2 regions of the Agrobacterium vaccinii genome follow, and region 1 is predicted to be linked to the other one. Evidence: riboswitches for the same ligand, from Rfam matches in the RefSeq annotation. Region 1 holds a riboswitch; the other holds the start of a gene.
What was found. Region 1 has a riboswitch for S-adenosylmethionine ahead of HRR99_RS01400 (O-succinylhomoserine sulfhydrylase). Riboswitches for the same ligand answer to the same signal wherever they lie in the genome.
Positions count from the first base shown of each region.

Region 2: linked by a shared signal. The riboswitch ahead of metA (homoserine O-acetyltransferase MetA) and the one ahead of HRR99_RS01400 (O-succinylhomoserine sulfhydrylase) in region 1 are both predicted to bind S-adenosylmethionine.

Region 1 covers NZ_CP054150.1:276,916-281,334, reverse strand. The annotation lists tRNA gene HRR99_RS01410 (tRNA-Gly) at 290-363, opposite strand; gene HRR99_RS01405 (2'-deoxycytidine 5'-triphosphate deaminase) at 411-1,508, opposite strand; SAM riboswitch at 1,584-1,662, shown strand; gene HRR99_RS01400 (O-succinylhomoserine sulfhydrylase) at 1,708-2,892, shown strand; gene apaG (Co2+/Mg2+ efflux protein ApaG) at 3,074-3,466, shown strand; gene HRR99_RS01390 (tannase/feruloyl esterase family alpha/beta hydrolase) at 3,569-4,419, shown strand, end outside.
Region 2 covers NZ_CP054150.1:2,833,888-2,838,306, reverse strand. The annotation lists gene HRR99_RS13845 (aldose epimerase family protein) at 1-1,019, opposite strand, end outside; gene metA (homoserine O-acetyltransferase MetA) at 1,090-2,016, opposite strand; SAM riboswitch at 2,095-2,171, opposite strand; gene HRR99_RS13835 (thiamine diphosphokinase) at 2,261-2,911, shown strand; gene HRR99_RS13830 (ABC-F family ATP-binding cassette domain-containing protein) at 2,916-4,419, shown strand, end outside.

The DNA.
Region 1 (4,419 bases):
CTATGTGCTCTAGCATCAGCGCGGAAATCGTTACGCTGAAAAATTCAGAAAGGTGAGAAATGCGGCTGGCGTCTCCTCGAATGTAAGTATTCCCGCGCCGGCGCCGTGTCTAAAACAATTGAGGCAACAGAGTCGATTGAAGCAGCCAGAGAGTTGGCCAGGCATACGACCGTAAAGATGACCAAACGCTACAGCCGTGGTGACGGTCTAGATATGAGCCGTAAAGTTGCCGAAGCGCGGGCTAAAAACCGCACCTGACAAAAGTGGCGCGAAATTTCATTAAAGTTACTGGAGCGGGTGAAGGGAATCGAACCCTCGTATTCAGCTTGGGAAGCTGCTGCTCTACCATTGAGCTACACCCGCGCAGACCTGAGGGTCTGATAGTTCCTGGAGGCTGTCAAGCTTTGTGGTTATTCGGCGCGGAAGTGTTTGGACAGTTTCAGGCCCTGCGCTTGATAGTTGGAGCCCAGGCCCGAGCCGTAGAGGCCTTCGGGTTTGGTGAGCATGTGTTCATAGACGAGGCGGCCGACGATCTGGCCGTGTTCCAAGATGAAGGGGACTTCGTGGCTGCGGACTTCGAGGACGGCGCGGCTGCCGGTGCCGCCGGCGCTGGCGTGGCCGAAGCCGGGGTCGAAGAAGCCGGCGTAGTGGACGCGGAATTCGCCGACCAGCGGATCGAAGGGCGTCATTTCGGCAGCGTAGAGCGGTGGAACGTGGACGGCTTCCTGCGAGACGAGGATGTAGAATTCATCCGGATCGAGAATGAGTTCGGCTCGACCCCGCGAATAGATCGGGTCCCAGAAATCCAGCACGTCATGGGCCGCCTTCTGGTCGACATCGACAACCGCCGTGTGATGCTTGCCACGGTAGCCGATCAGCCCGAGCTCACCGAACCCCTGGAGATCGATGGACAGGGCAATGCCTCCGCCGGAGACGTTGGGCGTCTCGCTGGCAACCAGTATTTCACTTTCATGCAGGGCCAGCAGCTCGGTATCGGCCAGCACGGAATGGCCGATGCGGAAGCGGATTTGCGAGAGGCGCGAGCCCTGGCGCACGACGATGGGGAAGGTGCGCGGGCTGATTTCCAGATAAAGTGGGCCGTTATAGCCTGCTGGGATCTTGTCAAATTCCTGCGCGTGGTCGGTGATGACGCGGGTGAAAATATCGAGACGGCCCGTGGAGCTTTTCGGGTTTGCCGAGGCCGACATGCCCTGCGGAAGTGCGAGAGCTTCCATCAGTGGCACGATGTAGACGCAGCCGGTTTCCAGAACCGCGCCGTCGCTGAGATCGATCTCGTGCAGGCTGAGACGTGTGAGCTTTTCGATGACCTTTGTCGTGGGGCCGGGCATGAAGCTGGCGCGCACGCGATAGGCTTTCGCGCCCAGACGCAGATCGAGGCTGGCAGGCTGAATCTGGTCGGCATCCAGCGACCGTTCGCTCGTCAATTGGCCTGAAGCGAACAGTTCCCGGATCGCGCCATCCGCCAGTATGCCCGTCGTTCTCGTCATCTTTTGATCATCCCTTTTCACGGCGACAAAACCAAAAGCCAGGCATTGACGCAAGTCGTTAACGGAGTTATGGCAATCTTATCCCGTGGTGATTTGGCCGGTCGGCTTGCAGCCACGTTAAATAAGTGGCTAAAAAGACCGGGTGCGCTTGTAACCGGTCTGCTTTTGCGACCGGTTTTTTTGTTTGTAAGGTGATGACATGAGCAAGAAATGGCGCCCGGCAACGCAACTGGTTCACGGCGGTACGCTGCGGTCCGAATATGGCGAGACCTCTGAGGCAATCTATCTGACCCAAGGCTTCGTCTATGACAGCTCGGAAGCGGCGGAAGCCCGTTTCAAGGGCGAAACCGAGGGCTTCATCTACGCCCGCTACGCCAGCCCCACCAATGACATGTTTGAAAAGCGCATGTGCCTGCTGGAGGGTGCCGAAGATGCCCGCGCCACGGCATCCGGCATGGCTGCCGTCAGCGCCGCCATTTTGTGCCAGTTGAAGGCAGGCGATCACATCGTGGCTGCCCGCGCCCTGTTCGGCTCCTGCCGCTGGGTTGTTGAAACGCTGGCGCCGAAATACGGCATCGAGTGCACGCTGGTCGATGGTCGTGATCTGGCCAATTGGGAAAAGGCGATCCAGCCGAACACCCAGCTGTTCTTCCTTGAAAGCCCGACGAACCCGACGCTGGAAGTGGTCGATATTGCTGGCGTGGCCAAGCTCGCCAACCAGATCGACGCGAAAGTGGTGGTCGACAACGTGTTTGCCACGCCGCTTTTCCAGAAGCCATTGGAGTTGGGGGCGCATATCGTCGTCTACTCCGCAACCAAGCATATCGATGGCCAGGGCCGTTGCCTGGGTGGCGTCGTTCTCTCGGACAAGAAATGGATCGAGGAAGAGCTTCAGGATTATTTCCGCCACACCGGCCCTGCCCTTTCGCCTTTCAACGCATGGACGCTGTTGAAGGGTATCGAGACGCTGCCGCTGCGCGTGCGCCAGCAGACGGCGAATGCAGGCAAGATTGCAGATTTTCTCGCCGAGCAGAACAAGGTCGCCAAGGTCATCTACCCGGGCCGTGCCGACCATCCGCAGGCCGATATCATTGCCAAGCAGATGACGGGCGGCTCGACGCTGGTCTGCTTCGAATTGAAGGGCGGCAAGGAGGCGGCGTTCAAGCTGCAGAACGCGCTTGAAGTCGTCAAGATTTCCAACAATCTGGGCGATGCCAAGAGCCTGATTACACATCCCGGCACGACAACGCACAAGAACCTGACGGACGAGGCGCGTGCTGAGCTCGGTATTTCCGGCGGCACGTTGCGCCTGTCCTGCGGCATCGAGGACACCGACGACCTGTTGGAAGATTTCGCAGCAGCGCTGGCACAGGTCTCGGCCTAAGAGACCCTTAAGGCCCGGCATTATCAGCCGGGCCGCTTCTGTTTACCAATAAACTTATCCCTGACAGACGAAATGCACGGCTGTTTTGTAAAGCAAAGCTAATATGGGTCTTACCTTTCTTGACCACGGCCCGCGCCTGTAGTGTAGAATGTCTTGACAACAATGACTTAGGGCCCTGTGAATGTACCGTGCACTGACAAGAGAGATCGAGGTCACCGTAGACCCGTATTATCTTGAGGAGCAGTCCGACCCGGATGACAACCGCTACGTCTGGGGCTACACGGTCGTGATTTCCAACAACTCGGATATATCGGTGACGCTGGTCAGTCGCTACTGGCACATTACCGATGAAAATGGCCAAGTGGACGAGGTCTCCGGCCCCGGCGTGATCGGCGAACAGCCGCATCTGAAGCCCGGCGATACCTACGAATATTCATCTGGCTGCCCGCTGGATACGCCGTCCGGGCTGATGTTCGGCCATTACGAAATGCAGGCCGAGACGGGCGAGGTCTTCACCGTCGCCATTCCCGCCTTTTCCCTCGACAGCCCCGGATTGTCGCGCGTGCTGAATTGAACGAATACAGCTTACGGTTATGAATCGGGCCGTTTTTGTTATTTGTTCTTCCGGTTGCAATCCTTAAAACTTGTCGCGTCACCGTTTCTGGGAGGAAAACACATGACGCGATCTATCCTGCTGGCAGGCCCGGTGTTTCTCGGTCTGCTCGTTTCCACCTCGGAACTCGCGCAAAATCGAAGCAGCTTTCTCGTTCAGGATGACCGGACGGACCTGTCTTCCGCCACCGTCTCGGCCAATATGCAATGCAGCGTGCTTGCGGCGCAGACATTTGATGAGGTGACGATGCTGAGCGTCCGGCATGTGGAAGCGCAGGGCAAGGTGCCGGGCTTTTGCCATGTCACCGGATATATCCAACCCCAGATTCGGTTTGAAATTGCACTGCCGGACAGCTGGAATCGGCGCGTCTACATGTTCGGAAATGGCGGTTATGCCGGAGAGGATCTGGCCGCCCCGTCCCGCCTCGAGACGCGTAACGCTGCCTTGCAAAGGGGATTCATCAGCGTCCAGCAAAACACCGGTCATGACGCGAAAACCTATGATCTGGGAGACTTTGCGTCGGATATGGCGCTCCTGGTGGATTACGGTTCGCGGGCGGTCCACGTGACATTGCAAACGGCGAAGGCCGTCGCGGCACAGTATTATGACCGAGACCCCTCGTTCTCCTATTGGGATGGATGCTCGACCGGCGGTCGTCAGGGACTGATGGCGGCGCAGCGCTATCCCGGCGATTTCGATGGCATTCTGGCGGGTGCCCCGGTTCTGCGTTTCAGCGATACGGGCCTGTGGAACATCTGGAACGCGCAGGCGCTGGCCAAGGCGCCCATCAGCAAGGCGCAACTGCCTGCCTTGGCCAAAGCCGTCATGGACAAATGTGACGCGATCGATGGCGCCAAGGATGGGCTGATTGCGGATCCGCGCCAATGCAATTTCGATCCTGCCAAGGATTTGAA
Region 2 (4,419 bases), 580 kb from region 1:
CCCTTCTTGAAGATGTAATCCGTTTCCTGACGGAGTGTCTGATCGGGTCGTAGAACGGCGTCCGGAAAGCCTTCGTGATTGACGGCATCCGGCCAAATCTGCGTTTCCAGGCAAAAGCCTGCGAACGGTCCGTAGTGGCGGCCATCGAGGCCCGGTACGGCTACGTTAAGCTTGAAGGCCGAGTAGAACTGCACGCCCGGCTCGGTGGTGTGGACCTCTAGCGTAACGTTTGAGGCGGGGGCATAGACGCGTGCCACTTTGCGCTTTGCCACGCGCTGTGGCGACAGGCAGAAATTGTGGTCGTAGGAAACCTGCTGGCCGTTTTCTTCACGCCGCATCGGGGTGGATGTGCGCAGGTCGAAGACGGTGCCGTCTACGGGGCGAATTTCTCCGGTCGGAATTTGCCGCTCGGTTGTTGGCAAATAATGGTCGGCTGCAATTTCGATCTCATGACCGAGTGCCGTTTCTGCGCCATCCAGATTGAAATAGGAGTGCTGGCAGATGTTGGCGATCGTCTGCGCGTCTGTGGTGGTTTCATAGGCTACGGAAAGCACGCCGCCTTCGCGGATCGTATAGGTCGCTCGTACGGTGCAATTTCCTGGATAACCGGCGCGGCCATCCGGGTCGACGATCTGCAACACCACATGGCTTGGGCCATGTTCCATGATCATCCAGTTGCGTTTGCCGATATTGTCGCTGCCGCCGTGGAGATGCGTGACGCCCTTCTCGTTCAGTTCCAGCTGATAGGCTTTGCCATCGATGCTGAATTTGCCGTCACCAATGCGGTTGGCGTTACGACCGGGTGTCGCGCCGAAATACGACGAATATTTCGGGTAATCATCGAAGTTATCGAAGCCGAGAACCAGCGGCGGCTGGTGTCCTTCGAGCCGGAGATCCTGAATGACCGCACCCCAGGTGATGACGTGAGCCGTCAGCCCACCGGCGGAAATCGTCACACGCTCCACCTTTTCGCCATTTGACGTCATGCCGAAATTTTCCCGTGCGCCAGCTTCGCTCATCGTGTCACTCTCCCGATCAATAAACAGGGCCGGACGTTGCTTTATTTTCCGCGCCCGCGCAATTGCTGAATTAGGCTTTGGTCTTGCCGATGTCCTGTGGGTCATACGGCGTTGTCTGGTAGATTTCGTTGATCCAGTTGCCGAAGAAGAGATGGGCGTGGCTGCGCCAGCGGTTCAACGGTGTCAGGTCCGGGTCGTTATGGGGGAAGTAGTCATGCGGCACCTTGATCGGCACGCCTGATTTCACATCGCGGAAATATTCTTCGGAAAGCGATGTGGAATCATATTCGACATGGTTGAACATGTAGAGCCGCTTGCCGATGCGCTCATGCACGAGACAAACCCCCATCTCCTCTGACTCCATCAGGATTTCGAGGTCGGGGTTCTTCTCGATGTCGGCGCGGCGCACCTCCGTCCAGCGGGAAACGGGCACCTGAAAATCATCCGAGAAACCGTTGAGATAAATGGATGCCGGGGAAAGATTGCGGTGGCGATAGACGCCGAACGCTTTCTCTTTCAACTCGTGTTTGGGAACGCCATGGAAATGGTAGATCGCGGCCATCGCGCCCCAGCAGACATTAAGCGTCGAATGGACGTTGGTCTGCGTCCAGTCGAAAATCTTCTGCATCTCGTCCCAGTAGGTCACGTCTTCATAGGTGAGTTTTTCGACCGGTGCGCCGGTGATGATGAAGCCATCGAACTTGCGGTGGCGCACCTCTTCCCAGGTTTCGTAAAAGGACAGAAGGTGTTCTTCCGGCGTATTCTTGGCGCGGTGACCACCGATGCGCACCAGCGACAGCTCCACCTGAAGCGGCGATGCGCCGACCAGTCGGGCCATCTGTATCTCGGTTTTGATCTTGTTGGGCATGAGATTGAGAAGCCCGATCTGCAGCGGGCGAATATCCTGCCGGATCGCCGCTGTTTCCGTCATGACCCGCACGCCCTCATTCACGAGGGTCTCGAAAGCAGGCAGCGTATCGGGTATCTTAATAGGCATCTCGAACTCTCACTTTCCTGGCAGCGCCGGCCCAGAAAACAAAAAACCGGCAGCGAAATCGCAGCCGGTCCTCGGAAATTGCCTGTTTCCTCGACCATTTAGCAACTTCTTTAAAGTGGCTGCAAGCCGGTCGGCAAATCACCACTGGCAGGTGTCATAATCCTGTCTGCGGCGAAAATCAATATCGCCGCATTGGCTGCGTTTCGGCCTTTCCTTGTCGTACCTTTCCGGGCTATGGCAGGACATGACCTCGGCGCATTTCACCATTTTGCTCGGCGGAACCATTACCGTCACGGATCGCCTGCAAAAGGCGGTGGCTGGGACGCGTGTGATCGCTGCCGATAGCGGCATGCGCCATGCCTCCGTGCTGGGGCTGACGCCTGAGCTTTGGGTAGGTGACTTCGACTCCTCGGATGCCGACCTGATGTCGCAATGGCCCGATACGCCACAACAGCCCTTTCCAGCCGCAAAAGGTGTGACGGATGGGGAAATTGCGGTGTCGGAAGCTCTGTCGCGTGGTGCGAAGCGGCTGACATTGGTCGGCGCTTTGGCTGGCGAAAGATCCGATCACGCCCTGTTCCATCTGCTCTACGCCGTCTCGCTGGCGGAACGCGGTTTCGATGTTGTATTGACCTCCGGCACGGAAGAAGCCTATCCGCTTCTGGCTACCGAGCTTGCGCTCGATCTGCCTGTCGGATCGCTGTTTTCCGTTGCGGGTTTCACGGCTCTTGATGGTCTCGACATCGAAAATGCGCGATACCCTCTTGCAGAATTTGCGCTTGCCTTTGGCTCGTCGCGCACTATTTCCAACGTGGCGGAAGGGCCTTTGCGCCTTCGCCTCAAAAGCGGCAAGGCCATCGTCCTTGCCCGTCCCTATGATTTGACCGGAGCCTGATGCCTTGGCACCCCCGATTCTGAAACTCGACGACATCAAGCTGACATTTGGCGTGACCCCGCTGCTCGACGGTGCAAACCTGCAAGTGGAACCGGGCGACCGCATCTGCCTTGTCGGACGCAATGGTTCCGGCAAATCGACGCTGATGAAAATTGCTGCCGGTCTGGTGGAAGCGCAATCGGGCGAGGTTTTCCGCCATCCGTCTGCGACGATCCGGTATCTGGAGCAGGCGCCGGATTTTGCCGGTTTCGAGACGGTTCAAGCCTATGCGGAAGCGGGTCTGGGACCGGGCGACGATGCTTATCGCGTCACCTATCTGCTTGAGCATCTGGGGCTGACGGGGCAGGAGCATCCATCCAGCCTTTCGGGCGGAGAGGCGCGCCGGGCAGCGCTTGTGCGCGTCATGGCGCCCGAACCCGATATTTTGATGCTCGACGAGCCCACCAACCATCTCGACCTGCCGACCATTGAGTGGCTGGAAGGAGAATTGCAGCAGACACGCAGCGCGCTGGTTCTGATTTCGCACGACCGTCGTTTTCTCGAAAAAGTCTCGACCGCTACCGTCTGGCTCGATCGCGGTACGTCGCGCCGTCTCAGCCGTGGCTTTGCCCATTTCGAGGAATGGCGCGACAAGGTGCTGGAAGAGGAAGAGCTGGAGCAGCACAAGCTCGGCAAGGCCATCGAGCGCGAAGAACACTGGATGCGGTATGGTGTCACCGCCCGCCGCAAGCGCAACATGCGCCGTGTGGGTGAGTTGCGCGATATGCGGGCTGCCTACCGTGGTCACAACGGCCCGCAAGGCACCGTTCAGGCGACGGCAGCCGAGGGGCGCGAATCCGGCAAGCTGGTCATCGAGGCCGAGGCCATCACCAAATCCTATGGCGAGCGGACCATCGTTGCGCCGTTTTCGCTGCGGGTCCACCGGGGCGATTGCATCGGCTTCGTAGGTCCCAACGGTGCAGGCAAGACGACATTGCTGAAAATGCTGACGGGCGAGTTGGCGCCCGATAGCGGCACGGTCAAGCTCGGCACCAAACTGGAAATCGCAACGCTCGACCAGAAGCGTGAAGACCTGAACCTCGAGGACACGCTCGCCCATTATTTGACGGACGGGCGTGGCGAAAACCTTCTCGTCAACGGCGAAGTGAAGCATGTCACGGGTTACATGAAGGATTTCCTGTTCCAGCCGGAGCAGGCCCGCACGCCCATTCGCAAATTGTCCGGTGGCGAGCGCGCGCGCTTGATGCTGGCACGTATTCTGGCAAAGCCGACCAATCTTCTGATCCTCGACGAACCGACCAACGATCTCGACATCGAAACGCTCGATCTGTTGCAGGAGATCGTCGCTGGCTTCTCTGGCACCGTCATTCTGGTCAGCCACGACCGCGACTTCCTCGACCGCACTGTGACATCGACGATTGCGCCCGCAAACCCGGATGCGCCTGACGGTCGTTGGGTCGAGTATGCCGGTGGTTATTCCGACATGATGGCGCAGCGCAAAGGTGCGT